Regions from separate parts of the Paenibacillus sp. J22P218 genome, predicted to be linked through region 1. Evidence: riboswitches for the same ligand, from Rfam matches in the RefSeq annotation. Region 1 holds a riboswitch; the other holds the start of a gene.
What was found. Region 1 has a riboswitch for cyclic di-AMP ahead of AC0YN0_RS29675 (ubiquitin-like domain-containing protein). Riboswitches for the same ligand answer to the same signal wherever they lie in the genome.

Region 1 (7,503 bases):
TGAACTCCAATAACGTCCCTCGTTACGACAGTAGTATGCTTCAAACGGCTGACGCTCATTCGGCATACAGTACCCCTGTACATCGTCCTTAAAACAGTGGACAAAAAAAAGACGCAGATGTGATCTGCGTCAACTAGCCGATTACGGCGTAGGTATATCAATCTATTGTTGAAGATAAGCGATTCGGACTTGACCTAGGCCTTCATCATTGCACACGGTCACTTCAACCGATTCGGTCAGAATATCCGCATAACTGTATGAGACACGCTTGAACGCGTGCTGTTCTTCATCCAGCTTGACAATGAAAACAGAAGGGTAGATTTCTTCTAACGTTCCGGTTCGTTCGATGGTCTTTCGTCGGCCACCGTTAGCTCGAAGACGGATTTTGGAACCAACATGAGCTTCCAAACTGCGTTTTATATCCAATAGCGCATTTTTTGCCATTGTCCACTACCACCTCTTTCCTTGTCCATTATAACCAAAAAAAGAGGGTTTGTCAAACAAAGCAAAATATTATATCAGCCTCATTATTTACTTGTCAACGGTGTTTTCACCCATTTTTTAAAAATCCATGCATAAATTATTTGGTTTTATCCATATTAAGAAGTTGTCGTAAACGCTGCGCATCAGAAATATGCCTCAAAAATCGCCGTGAAGAAAAAAATTATGGGTTCAATGTCGCTCCGACAGAAGTAATCTTGGGCTTCGGCAAGCCAACGCGGAATCGCCCTAATGTCTCAATGCCGCCTACACCGTCTATGCCGCTAATCGTGCCGTGTATGACATCGGACAGATTAACCGTATCGCGTATCGATGTATAGCTCGCCTTAATCGCGATGTAGACCGGGTCGAGCGCATGGATCAATATGCGGCCCGGGGAGCTTGCGAAGTTCGAGCCTGCCTGCAGCAGCGCCTCGAAATGCGATTGGCACGCGCCGGCAATAACGACGAGGCCGTCGCGGTTCTTCTCATATTCCCGCGCAACGCGAACAGCATTAACAAAGTTTTGCGAGTTTTTGTAGCTGCCTAGGCTATATAGGTCCTCTTGCATCCGATTTTTAAGCACGCCGTCATGACCGGTTATAACGACGATGTCCGGCTTCACTTGGGGAAGCAATCGGTACAGCACGTCAGCCATCTGAGATTCATGGACGTGCAGACCATGTGAGGGCACATGCATCGTGTTATAAAGCTGCATGCTCTTCTTCAAGTAGTTGTTGTCCCCATCCAGGTGCAGCACCTTTCCGGGCACTTCGAAGAAGGGCTGGCTCTCCTGCGTTGCAAGCCGGATATTATCGACGGTCCGGGCCGCCTGGCGTTCTCTCTGATTGTGCATGCGCTGCAGCGAATCATTAACTTTGATACGAACTTGCTGAACCGCTCTTGTCGACTCCGGGTCGCGAACGACCGACAGATCGGGAATAGGCGCATCCGCAAGCAATCGGTAGTCCGTGCCTTTCAGGACGGCATGATGTGTTCGAACAGCTTCAACTCGGAACAGCACGTCACCGCCATACGATTTGCGGACGACCAGGTCCCCTTGCTTCATGGGTAAATCACCTCTTCGTCTATCCTATGGGCAGACAGGGCGAATGGTGAGTATTATTATGTGCTGCGGCAGGCCGCAGATTGGGAGGAGAGCCTTAGGTTGCTTAGCCTCTCCAGCCCGCTTCCAGCATCGCGCGGCTAACGCTTGCGAATTCCTCCAAGGACAGCGTCTCTCCGCGACGCGTAGGGTCAATTCCAATACCTGTGAGCAGCGCTGTCAGCGCCTCACGGTTGTCCTTGCCAACGAAAGCGGTCAAGTTGTTGAACAGCGTCTTGCGGCGCTGGGCGAAGCTGGCTTGAACGACGCGGAAGAAATGGTCCTCATCCGGCACGTCAACAGCCGGCTTGTCGCGCAGCGACAGCTTGATGACCGCCGAATCAACGTTCGGCTGCGGAATGAATACCGTATGCGGCACAATGCATACGACCTTCGGCACGCAGTAATATTGCACGGCTACGCTGAGGCTGCCATATTCCTTGCCGCCCGGCTTCGCCGCCATCCGATCGGCGACCTCCTTCTGAATCATAACGACGATATGCTCCAGCGGCAGGCGCTCCTCGAGCAGCTTCATTAAGATCGGCGTTGTCACGTAATAAGGCAGGTTAGCAACGACGCTAACGCCGCTTACTTCGCTGAAGCGATCCTGAAATACTTGCTTCAGGTCCAGCTTCAGCACATCGCCGTGAATAACCTCCGTATTCGTCTCTTCGGACAATACGTCACGCAGAATCGGAATAAGACGGTTGTCGATCTCGACCGCCGTTACAGTGCCCGCAGAAGCGGCTAGTCTTTGCGTAAGCGCTCCGATACCCGGGCCAATCTCCAGCGCGCCTTTCGTCTTGTCGAGTTCTGCTGCCTCGACAATCTTATTTAATATATTTTGATCGATCAGGAAGTTCTGGCCCAAGCTCTTCTTGAACGAAAAGCCGTACTTCGCAATAATTTCCTTCGTCCGCTTCGGTGTTGCCACTTCAATAGCCGCTCTGCCTGACGCTGCGGTATTTTCTTGTCCGTTCATATCGCTATCCCTCCAGTTGCTGTTCCATCTCGCGCATAGCTTCGTCGAACTCCGCCTTTGAGATGCGGAAGCTTGTACAACGCTTATAAAATTGCTTGCCGTTCGCGTAGCCAATACCAAGCAGCTTGCCTACCAGCAATCTGCGATTAGCCGCATCGGGATGCACGATCAATCCCGCTTCCATCAAGTGCTCCCAGGTCACCTCGCCAGCCGTATCCGTTGTCTCCGTTCGAAGCTCGGAGAGCGCCTGGCGAATAGCTTCGGGACTCGCGTTCTCAATACCGATATCACCCTTGTACAGCGCCTTCTCCTGCGGTAGGAACGCATGTTTGCAGCCCGGCGCATGCCTTGCCACAATCTTACGGATGCGTTCCCCTGCATGATCGGGATCCGTGAATATAATTACGCCGCGGCGTTCATTCGCAAGCGCTATGCGGCGCAGCACCTCATCGCCTATCGCCGAGCCGTTCGTCTCAATCGTATCGGCTTCTACTGCGCGCTTCACCGCAACGGTATCATCCTTGCCCTCTACGACAATGATCTCCTTAATCACTAAGATCATTCCCTTCCTCATTTACTCAAGCGTAAACGGCTATCGCCATCCTAAGCGGCAAAAGCAAACGTTTCGCGGTGAAATATAGGCCTAGTATAAGTGTGAATTTTATACTTTCCTATATTTTAAATAGCTGCAACAATTGCTGCCTGAATTGCGTCAATAAAACTACAAAAAGAAGAGGCTTAGCCTCTTCTTATGATGGCATATTTAATTGTACATTACGATAAGATGATGATAAACAGTTAGCTGCCGATAAAGCACTAAGTGGATGACGGTTTGTTCGGTCCAATAACGTACACGGTGTAACCCTTCTTGCGTCCGAACTTCTCCGCAGTCTTCTGACTACCGAAATACACGTCGATCTTATTGCCCTTTATTGCGCTTCCCGTATCCTCTGCCCGGCGGAATCCGATGCCTTCGATGAAGACCCACCAGCCGATCGGGATTACCTTCGGATCAACCGCGATCGTTCTGCCTTCCGTCACTTTCGTTCCGGACGCCGTAATGCCGTATTGAGGGTGGCTTTCGTCCTTGCCCGTCGATTCCACGCCTGCGGAATACGCAGTTAACGTGACGTTCTTCAAGATGCTCTTCGCCTTAAGCGTTACACCGTTTTTCGTCAACGTCTCCACGGTAGGACTACTATTAGAGAGCACGGTTACTTTCGGCTCAGGCTTCTTCGTACCGACTGCCACGACTTGATCGACAGCAGCGGTCTCGATTACTTTGCTGACCATTTGCTTAGAAACAAGCACGCCATCCTCGTACTGCTTCTGAATATGCTCAACGATAAGGCCTTGCTTACCGGTCTGGATCAGCTTCTCCTTGCCGACCTCCAGCGTCGGATCTTCTTTCTTCACGATAGAGAATGGCATCGCCCGCTCGCTTTCCGATACTTTCGTATCGACGCGTACAACGGTTACCGACATATCCTCTTCGACAGATGAGTTAAGCGACGGTACTACTTTATCATGATTACGAACAGAAATATTTAATTGCTCGATCGCCGCCTGCACAGTTCCTTCTGTCGTGTACACCGTTGATGTCTTGCCATCCGCCGTTACATTGACCGCCACCGCGTGATTAATTTCAACGCGATCGCCGTCTTTAATGGCTGCATTCAGAGGCACCGAAACCTCGTCATGCTCGCCAATCGTAATAGCTTGTTCATCCAGTAGGCGTTGCAGGACCCATTGCTTTGTTTCTACAACGGTTTCTTGTCCATTCACTACTACGGAGACGCTTTTGACAGCCGTTCCGTACAACAACACCAGTAACATGAAAGTCATAGCGATTGAGATAATAGCACTGAGTAGTATCAAACGCAAATTTTCATGCTTCCATCGCATTGCGAAAGACATGCTGGATGATCGTTTCCCATGGGTGTCCTTTACCTGGATTGTGCCCATTTCATCGGTCCTCCTTCATAGCCCCGCCGCCAAGTGTTACGCATGATTACAACTGACGCGACTATAGTATATTGGCGTGCGAGCACGCAATCCAGTAATTCTACTTCTTTTCTCGATCCTCTCACCTCCATGACTAACCCTATGACGACGATTTCCCGATTATTCGAAAATAAAAAGAAGCCGTCGACAGAGGATCTGTATCGTGGCTTCTCGGATGTCTACACGAGATATCATAAAAATGGGTGCACGAGGTTGATCGCTCTCTATGAACGCTTACGAGGTTAGCTGACGGATTCGGGCAAGAGAGCTGCCCTATTCGAAATCGCAATGCTCATGGCAATGGCTTCGAAATTCACCCCTGAAAAGATCAAAGCACGGTCCTTCAAATACCCGCACTTGGGTCCCCCGTTCTCCTTTCGGAGATTAAGCGCAAACTGGAAATCCAATACAAAAAGTAATAACTCTGAAATGAATCATACCTTCACGGGCGGTCTGTTGTAAAGAAGCGATAAAAGACGATTTAAGCGAAAAAGCTGGTTAAAGTCGGAAAAGATTAAAGATTTCCTGAACAAAATCCAGTTTTATCGCCCAAAAGGTCATTGAATCTCTCGTTTCCTACCGTTTTTAAACAATACCAAAACATTTTTTACCGTTTTCGGTCGTAATTTTGGCTATTTCTTCCACGGATTTGCCCAATAGCTCGGCTGCAGACTGGGCGACAAGAGAGACGTAAGCGGACTCATTTCGCTTCCCCCGGAACGGGTGAGGGGTCAAATAAGGGGCGTCCGTTTCGATCAATAATCGGTCCAAAGGAACCTGCTTCAGCACCTCTTTTGGCACGCGTGCATTTTGGAATGTAACCGGTCCCCCGAACGAGATATAGAAGTTCATATCGAGGCAGGCTTTGGCCGTCTCCCAGCTGCCGGAATAGCAGTGCATGACGCCTCCAACCTCTGCCGCATTCTCCTCGCGCAAGATCTTAACGATATCCTCATGCGCATCCCGATTGTGGATGACGATCGGCTTCTTCACCTTTCGCGCCAGCCTAATCTGCTCCCGAAATACACGATGCTGCACATCCTTAGGTGAAGTGTCCCAATGGTAATCAAGGCCTATCTCACCGATTGCGACAACTTTCGGATGCTCGCATAGACGTTCAATCCATTCCAAGTCGTCTGGCGTCATATCGATGCTGTCGACAGGGTGCCAGCCAACCGCTGCGTAGATAAAGTCATAAGCTTCAGCAAGCGCAATCGTTGTCGGGATCGTCTCCCGGTTGAAGCCGATATTGAGCAGCATATCAACGCCCGCTTCTCTCGCTCGCTCAATTACCTCTTTACGGTCCTCGTCGAACTTATGTGAGTCTAGATGGGTATGCGTATCAAATAAATATGTCATGTTGATGTTATACTCCTTCATTAAGCTGAAATAGTTGTTTCAAATGAGGACTAATCTGCGAAATATTCATCCTGAGCGGCTCCTCTGGAAAATACAAATGATACTGTCCCTGATGTAAACCGGTGATCGATCTAACTATGTCGGATTTAGCCGATATTTCACTTATTTCATCCTGATGATCCAACAACAAAATCGGCGCTTTTTCTTTCTTTTCTCCCTCTTGTCTGTCGGGACGATACACGTCATACGGAAGATCGAACGGGAAATCCAGCTCCATATGGTACTCCGGATTCATGCCGATCGAGAGGAACAGCAAACGTATTTCTTCTAATAAAGTAGGCTCAGGATCATCGATCGTTATGTACTTGTATAATCGACGATTCAGGAAGCGGTCGCATAGGTCGGCCAGCAGTGAATCATCCTCTTCGGCCCATTGCATGAAAGCCGTCTGCGCAAGCGCTTCATCCAGCTTTAAATAATCGCTGACGGCCATCGTATTATCGAGCAGCCGCTTGACCGACTCTGGCATCCATAAGAAGGAATAACCCTTCTCGTAAAGCTCCTTCGCCCGGCGGAAAATTTGCCTCAAAATAATTTCCGAGCTCCTCGTAACCGGATGGAAGTAAATCTGCCAATACATCTGGTAACGCGACATCAAATAATGCTCCACCGCATGCATGCCGCTTTCCTTAACCACAATTTGCCCTTTGTAAGGCCGCATCACACGCAAAATGCGCTCCAAATCAAAATTACCGTAATTTACTCCCGTAAAATAAGCATCTCGGAGCAAATAATCCATTCGATCCGCGTCCATTTGGCTGGATATCAAGCTGACAACGATCGGTTTTGGATATTTTTTCTGAATGACGGCAGCGACATGGCTCGGAAAATCTTCGGATACGGCTCGCAATACACGATTGATTTCTGTATCCTCCAAAATAATTTTGCACGTCCACTCCTCATGATCGGTATCGAACACCTCTTCAAGCGAATGGGAGAACGGACCGTGACCGACATCATGGAGCAGCGCAGCGCATAATGATACGAGCCGCTCTTCCTTCGGCCAGTCATGGAAACTATTGCGCTCGAACTGCGAAATAATTTTTCTCGTAATTTCATATACGCCCAGCGAATGGGAGAAACGGCTGTGCTCTGCGCCATGGAATGTTAAGTAGGACGTCCCTAATTGCCGAATTCGGCGCAAACGCTGAAATTCTTTGGTGTTAATAAGGTCCCAAATCGTTTGGTCTTGTACGTATATATAATGATGTACGGGATCCTTGAATACCTTCTCTTCCTGAAGCGGCTCTCTCATTTTATGATCATCTCCTTCGTTCATAGTTTCGACACATTATGTCGAATTAATGTCGAATAGTGTCGTTTAATAGTTTCCAAATTGTCGAAGCTGTTGTATTCTATTACAGAGTAGTATGCCCCCATTTCGTAGTCAAATGCCCGTAAATACGGATATTTATAGTAAATTTTTAGGTTGACTATTTTGGGAATCGTTGGTATTATTATAGACATAAACCTAAGAAACATGTCGAACGATGGCGAAACAATTTATCTAAGA
Region 2 (7,503 bases), on a different contig from region 1:
ACCGTCGTGAAGAGAGCGGATTGCGCGATGCCGAATCGAACCTCTTTGCCCTCCATGCTCCCCTGCGAGGCGTCGATGCCAAGCGCGGCCATTGCCGGGTTGCCCATCTTCTCGGCGCCATAAGCAACGCTAAGGAATACGAGGAACAAGGTCATCATGGCCGAAAAAATGATCCAGCCCTGCTTTTTATTTTTGGCGAATAAACCGAACGTGTAAGGCAGTGCTGCTGGAAGAACCCACATGCACAAAATTTCGATGACATTCGTTAACGGATTCGGATTCTCGAACGGATGAGCCGAGTTGACGCCGAAGAAGCCGCCGCCGTTCGTACCGAGATGCTTGATCGATTCCAGCGAAGCGACCGGTCCAATGGCAATTTGTTGCACCGCGCCCTCGAACGTCTTGATCGCGATCGTCGGATCGAGTGTCTGCGGTACTTGCAGCGCAACGAGAACGAGCGTAACGATAAAGGCCAACGGAAGAAAAATTCTCGTATGGGCTTTAACAAAATCTTCGAAAAAGTTGCCGATCGTTTTTCCTTTGCTCGTAATGCCCCTTACGAACGCGATTGCGACTGAAAACCCAGTTGCAGCGGATGTGAACATCATCATCATGATGACCGCCATTTGCGAGAAATAAGACAAAGCGCTCTCGCCGCTGTAATGCTGCAGGTTCGTATTGGTCATGAAACTGATAATCGTATTAAACGTAAGCGTAGGCTCCATGCTCGCCATGCCGTTTGGATTAAGCGGCAGCGCATGCTGCAGCCGTAGAATCAGATAGCTGAAAGCTACCAAAATGATGTTCGTGGCGATGAAACAGAGCGCATACGTTTTCCAGCTCATGCCCGCTCGATTCTTAAGTCCAATCAACCTGTAAATGAACCGTTCCGATCCTCCATATACGTTATCGAGCCGGTTGGACTCGTTCGAGAATACGTGATACACATACGTTCCGAGCGGCTTCACAAGCAGCAGAAGAACGGCAATGACAATTAATAGCTGCAAAATATCCATCGTTGTTCCTCCTGGTTAAAATTTTTCCGGGTGAATTAAAGCATATAAGAGGTAACCGAATACGAGCACCGCAAGCGCTGCTACGATAATCATTCGCCATCGCCCCCCGTTTGCTTGACAGCTCTGTCGCACCAAGCAAGAAAACCATAAAACAATCCGAAGCAAACGATTAAAGTACCAATCATGTACAGATCCATCAAGGCAGTTCCCTCCTGCTATAGACATTTACAAAAAGTTATTTTTTCAATAGAAACCCAATTTCGCCGGTTTGCGAATGTACGATGTGATCTGCGCCAAGCCCTTTATATATGACTCTTGGATTCCAATGCGTCGTAATGACGTAGATCGATCCAGACGTCCAATCCCTGCAGCATTGTATGAACCTGCAGCTAAGAGCTAAGCTGCTCTCAAAGATGAAGACATCGCCAATGACCTTTTCCGGTATCATCCAACTATTCCTGTCATTAGTATTCACGTATAAAACGTTATTAAGTCCATGCTTACGAAGTTGTCTTTCCTCTAGCTTGCTGTTCGTCAGGACGATGAACGGCAGTCCGCGAAATACCAATGTTTTTATGAATGCTTTGCCAGCTTCATTAAGCCCGGCAACGATAATATGCTCCTCGCCCAACGGCAATCTCCTCCGAATTTCTGAAAAAAGGCAACAAAAAAGAAGCCTGCGGGAAAAGAGGACCTTTCCCCGCGGGCTTCTTCGGAGGCATGGCTAAGGAAGCCATGCCGAATCGGCACTGCGATGGTTGCCTCTCTCGATTACGCTTACGAGGTTAGCTGTCGGATTCGGGCGTGAGAGTCGCCCTACGCAAGGTGGTTACGCCTTGCGATTCACCCCATGAGCACCTATGCGGCCGACTCCATCGCGGCGCATCGCTCTTTGGTTCCCCCGTTCCCGCAGACTGCTGCGGAACTCAGCGATAAAATAGCAATTAAAACGAATCGTTGTATCATTCCTCTCTCCAAACCACGCTTACGAGGTTAGCTGTCGGATTCGGGCGGTGAGAGTCGCCCTACTTCGAAGCGGCATCCATGGTGCTGCCTCTTCGAAGATTCACCCCTGCCGTGCCGCCTTTCCGACTCTCACATCGTACAGACGCACCGCTTCACATTTGGTTCCCCCGCTTTCCGCTTGCCTCGCGGAAACTCAGCGATCAGTCCATCGCAACTTCAATTGCGAATCCTGTATCGAATCTTACTCCCAGCCAAATTTTATGTAAAGCAGGCCCAGCGACCATATTGGATAATATAGGAGCTTATAGAGTGATCGTTAACGTTTTCAAAAAGTAATATCTCGATATTACTCACTTTTTCGCCAATTATCTCTCGTTTTCTGAAATTACATATATGTCTGAATTTCGTATCCAACACGCGCAAGCATGCTTTTTTTCAAATCATAAATAACAGAAGTAAAAACGAGTATTCCATCGAAAAAGCCTCTTTTCATGGATAAAATGAACGTCGCTCCTCTAATTTGCTCTTAGAGCGTCTTGTGCAACAAAATGAACCTTTTACAAATGCTTCGAATCGGTTTAGGATAGACGTCGAGCCGAAAAAGGCATATCATTATCGCTGAATTTGTCCATAGGATAAAGCGGGGGAACCAACAAGAGCAATCGTTCGATTGTTCGAATGGGGTGAATCCGAGGCATTGCCTCGGTAGGGCAGCTCTCTAGTCCGAATCCGTCAGCTAACCTCGTAAGCGAATAGAGGAGAGAATTTCATATGTTCATACAAGCACAAATCGACGAGCCATTACCTTCTTGCACCAACGACTGCCCGGCGCTAAGCATTCGAAGAATCGAGATGTTCGTCATTCCTGATTACGATGGTTATCGCACAGGTTATCGCGTCTGTCTCCATTTAGCAACGACTAACGGATTAGGCTGGGGTGAGTTGTTCGTGAATGAAGCAGATAAACCGGCAGACTGGGTCAGATGGGGCAGCATGCTGCATCGTTATATAGGTGAGATACATGCTAAGGAAATCCCCGTTGACAATCGCATTCACGGTTTGTTCAACGACGCGCTTCTTCACGTTCGGAACGACAAGAGTACGAGAAATCCCGCCATGAGTGGAGATTTACTGAAGTGCTCCGTTTCCTATATCTCACTGTTTTAAGAGTAAGTTGTCAGAATATTTAGCGAAAATCATTTACAAACGGCGCGGATAGATTTATAATATACGGCATACTAACGCTGAATTTTTCGTTTGAAAAAGCGGGGGAACCAACGCGAGCCACTACTTGGATCAATCGATCCGCTCGCAAGGGGTGAATCCAAGGATTTGTAACCTTGGTAGGGCGTCTCTCTGTCCGAATCCGACAGCTAACCTCGTAAGCGAAATAAGGAGAGGTTTATTTATGTTGACGAAATCCGATTGTCATCTTTCTTTTCTGTCCGATCAAGATCTTAGTGACAGTCTCACCATCACACGCATCGAGTTGTTCGTTATTCCTGCCCTCGCCGTCGACTCTTCCGGTTATCGCGTATGTCTTCGAATGTTAAGCAACAAAGGGGTCGGCTGGGGTGAATTTTTTGCGCCTGAGTCCGACAGCCAAATCGATCTGAAGCAATGGAGCGAGCCGCTGCGTCAATTCGTCGGAGCTTTCACGGATTCTGCCTCGTTGTATGACTCTCTACTGCCGGCACATGTGGATGGAAGACTCAATGAATTGTTCTGCACCGCGATCGACGATCTTCTCGCTCATACCGACAACCCTACCTTCATCGAAGGCAATACCGAAGAGACAGTACTTAAGAACCGTTCCGTCGCCTATGTGTCCATCCATTAGCGTATTAGAATGAAGCAAGCCCGCTCCTACAGCGCGAAGGAGCGGGCTTGCTTACGTTATTGGCGAGCTTATGATCCGGTCGAACGATAATGTCGGACACCGATATGCCATACCGCTAGACAAGGTACCAAGAACAATACACCAGCAAGCGGCAGCAGCATATAGAACAAGTCATTGCCGTTCTGCTTTCCAAGAATATAGAGCAACGGCAAATAATTGACGCATCCGAACGGGATAATATACGTAAACAGAACTTTAACCCATCTTTCGTAAATATTCAGCGGGTATTGCGCCATCTCCCGCCCTCCGTCCGTCAAAATGTTTGCGATCTCAAGTCCCTGAATCGTCCAAAAGCACATCGTTGCCATCAAGATATAGATGCCTGCGAAGATACATACGCCGCAAACGATCATCAATATAAGTGTCATTACCTTCGCCGCGTTCCATTCAACCGGCAGCTTGTACAGTGCCCAGCCAAGCACAATCGCGCTTTGCAACATCCGCCCGACTCTCGTGAACTCGAATTGCGACCCAAGCACCTGGAGTACCGTGCTGCGCGGACGAACAAGCAGACGGTCGAACTCGCCTCTTCTCACGAGACCCGAGAATGCATCGAAGCCCCGCGCGAAACATTCGCTTAGCGAGAACGCCATATGAATAATGCCGAAACACAACGCAACCTCGAAGAAGGTCCAGCCTTGCAGTTCCCCAAAGCGCTCGAACATAAAATACAAACCTGCGAACACCGTTACCGGTACAAAAAACTGTCCGAAGCTTAGCAGCCAGAAGGAAGCGCGATATTGCAGCTGCGACTTGAACAAAATCGATAAGTATTTGAAATAGAGTTGCATAGCGATTAGCCCCCCTGAATGACTATTTGCCGTAGTGCCTTCCTCATTGCGGCCCAACCAATTCCTATGAGCACCCCAAGCCAGCCTACCTGGATGATGAGCCCCCATAACGCTTCCGTCTGTGCAATATGGCCTGAGTATACACGGAAGGGGAAGTCAACCGTCCAGCGGAACGGCAATACGTAAGTAAACCGTTGCAGCCAATCCGGCATAAGCGGTACGGGAATAATCATCCCGGCTAGGAATTCGCCGGCAATCGAGATCATTAGAATCGAACCTGTCGGTGACAGTGTCCAAAATACGGAAATGTAAATCATCATTGATATCGCAACAATGACGAATAAGCCCAGCAGCAATGAAGCAACAAAGAAGAAAAACGTTGGCCAGTCCGGGGGTGTTGTCATGCGATACGGTTCCGGCAAAAAAAACACGACAAGAACAATCGGCAAGCAGCGCAGCGCTGCGTTTGCCGCGCGCTGCGCGAGCAGCTTGGCGAACCATAGCTGATATATGCCGATTGGCCTGCACAATTCATAGGCAATATTGCCGGTTGTAATGAGATCGAACATTTCATTGTCGCGAGCCCAGAGCATGATGAACGAAAGAAAAATTTGCTGCAGCCAGACGTAAGTAACAATTTCCTTCAACGATATAGGCGGCTGCGCCGTACTATGACTATAGAAAGCGATGTAGATCATAATGAATACGAATCCAAAAAACAACTGCGTTATTGTACCCGCAATTGCAGATGCGCGATATTGCAGCCCATTAATGAATCTCAGCTTCCATACCGAGACATAGGCCCTCATATTTGATGCTCCTTATAGAGCTGAACGATCATCTCATCCAAGGATTCTTTTTCCTGCACGCCGAACCGGCTGCGCAGCTGATCCAAGCTTCCGTCGTATAACAAAGTACCCTTGCCAATCATAAGAATCCGGTCGGCCAGCGCTTCTATATCGGCCATGTCATGCGTGGTCAGAATGACCGTAACGCCTTGCTCCTTGTTGATTGTCTTAACAAACTGCCTAACAGCCAGCTTGCTCACGGCATCAAGTCCGATCGTCGGTTCGTCGAGGAACAATACGCTTGGGCTATGCAGCAGCGAAGCCGCTATCTCGCAGCGCATTCTTTGGCCCAGGCTGAGCTGCCTCACAGGCGTACGAATGAATTCTGCAAGGTCCAGCGTTTCCGTCAGCATTCGTAGATTGTCTTCATACCGCTTAGGCGGTATCTTGTAAATATCCTTGAGCAGCTCATAAGAATCAATCACCGGCACATCCCACCATAGCTGGGAGCGCTGGCCGAAGACGACACCGATATTTTTCACATAAGCAGTACGATCCGTCCATGGTGTATAGCCCATAATGGAGCAGCTTCCTTCATCCGGCACGAGTATGCCGCTCATTACTTTAATCGTCGTCGACTTCCCCGCTCCGTTCGGGCCGATGTATCCGACAATCTCCCCCTTGCCAATCGAGAAAGAAATATCTTTAAGCGCCTCGACAACCGTATGCTCCCGTACGAACAACGCTTTCGCCGCTTGCCTCAATCCAGCCGAACGTTTTGCTACCTTGAACGACTTCCCAATTCCTTTTAGTTCAATCATATTGTCCTGCATTTCAAGTAAACCTCCTCGCTAATTGTGTATGTGTATCCCTCTTCCAATCAAGTCCGATGACACTTCGCAAACGCCGCTCAAGCGTAAACGGCTAACGCCGTCCTCAGGTGGTGCAAGCAATCGTTTCGCGGTGAAATATAAGCCTGATTATTAGTGTGAAACTTATAAACTCTTATATTTAAAAAAATATATCCAAATTAGTCAAAAAAGTATAGACTTATAATTTTGCGCCAGCTATACTATTATTATAGAGATCGAGGACGGACCCCCTAGCTTAAAATTTGTCTAAAATAGGTTTACGGCATATAAATGGCCGAGCGAGTAGCTTATTACTACCGCTCGGCCTTTTCTTATTTCATTGGTGACACCTGTTAGAAGAGAGCACGCAATGACAGGTTTCCCGTCCTGCGTGGTGATAATATAGGTAACGAAAGGAAGTGCTGCGATTGGAATGGCTGCTCCGCATGAAGGACGCCTTGGATTTAATTGAGGAACGCATGGATGATCGGCTGGATATCGAGGAAATCGCGAAGGAGGCATTCGTCTCTCCCTTCCACTTTCAACGCATGTTCCATATCCTTACTGGGATGACGGTAGCCGAATATACGCGTAAGCGCCGGCTGACCTTAGCTGCTCAGGAGCTCGCGATGTCTTCTGCCAAGGTCATCGACATAGCGCTCAAGTATGGCTACGATTCTCCCGAATCGTTCGCCAAAGCGTTCCGCAAGATCCACGGTTTAACGCCGTCGGAAGCCAGGAAACCAGGCGTCAGCCTGAAAGCTTTTCCACGCATCTCTTTCCATTTATCCTTGAAGGGAGACAAAGACATGGACTATCGCATTGAAGAGAAGGAAGCATTTAATGTCATTGGCAAGTCGATCGAGGTAACGTGCGAGGACGGCCAAAATTTGCGCGACATCCCGAAGTTTTGGGCGGAATGCAACAGCAACGGCACTATTCAGCAATTTGAAGCAGCGGGGATCGAGGGAGATTTGCTTGGCATTTGCCTGGATATGAAGCCCGGACAAGGGGAATTCACCTATATGATTGCCGGTCAAACGACCGGCGGCGCTGCTGAAGGGTTGTCGCTTCGCTCCATACCGGCATCTACTTGGGCGATATTCACTTCCATCGGGCCGCTGCCCGGTGCGATACAATCCGTATTCGGGAGAATTTATCAGGAATGGTTCCCTGCTACAGGATACGAGC

Region 2: it holds a riboswitch for cyclic di-AMP, as region 1 does, so the genes downstream of both, AC0YN0_RS01275 (hypothetical protein) here and AC0YN0_RS29675 (ubiquitin-like domain-containing protein) in region 1, are expected to answer to the same signal.

What each region holds. Positions count from the first base shown of each region.
Region 1 covers NZ_JBWDNL010000010.1:9,516-17,018, reverse strand. Annotated here, with positions in the region: gene veg (biofilm formation stimulator Veg) at 163-444, opposite strand; gene yabG (sporulation peptidase YabG) at 665-1,549, opposite strand; gene rsmA (16S rRNA (adenine(1518)-N(6)/adenine(1519)-N(6))-dimethyltransferase RsmA) at 1,653-2,567, opposite strand; gene rnmV (ribonuclease M5) at 2,572-3,120, opposite strand; gene AC0YN0_RS29675 (ubiquitin-like domain-containing protein) at 3,384-4,532, opposite strand; cyclic di-AMP (ydaO/yuaA leader) riboswitch at 4,787-4,972, opposite strand; gene AC0YN0_RS29670 (TatD family hydrolase) at 5,157-5,930, opposite strand; gene AC0YN0_RS29665 (HD domain-containing protein) at 5,938-7,245, opposite strand.
Region 2 covers NZ_JBWDNL010000001.1:265,730-273,232, reverse strand. Annotated here, with positions in the region: gene kdpA (potassium-transporting ATPase subunit KdpA) at 1-1,016, opposite strand, end outside; gene kdpF (K(+)-transporting ATPase subunit F) at 1,032-1,109, opposite strand; gene AC0YN0_RS01275 (hypothetical protein) at 1,252-1,647, opposite strand; cyclic di-AMP (ydaO/yuaA leader) riboswitch at 1,776-1,958, opposite strand; cyclic di-AMP (ydaO/yuaA leader) riboswitch at 1,984-2,191, opposite strand; cyclic di-AMP (ydaO/yuaA leader) riboswitch at 2,589-2,748, shown strand; gene AC0YN0_RS01270 (hypothetical protein) at 2,754-3,149, shown strand; cyclic di-AMP (ydaO/yuaA leader) riboswitch at 3,215-3,385, shown strand; gene AC0YN0_RS01265 (hypothetical protein) at 3,391-3,822, shown strand; gene AC0YN0_RS01260 (ABC transporter permease) at 3,891-4,673, opposite strand; gene AC0YN0_RS01255 (ABC transporter permease) at 4,679-5,482, opposite strand; gene AC0YN0_RS01250 (ABC transporter ATP-binding protein) at 5,479-6,294, opposite strand; gene AC0YN0_RS01245 (AraC family transcriptional regulator) at 6,741-7,503, shown strand, end outside.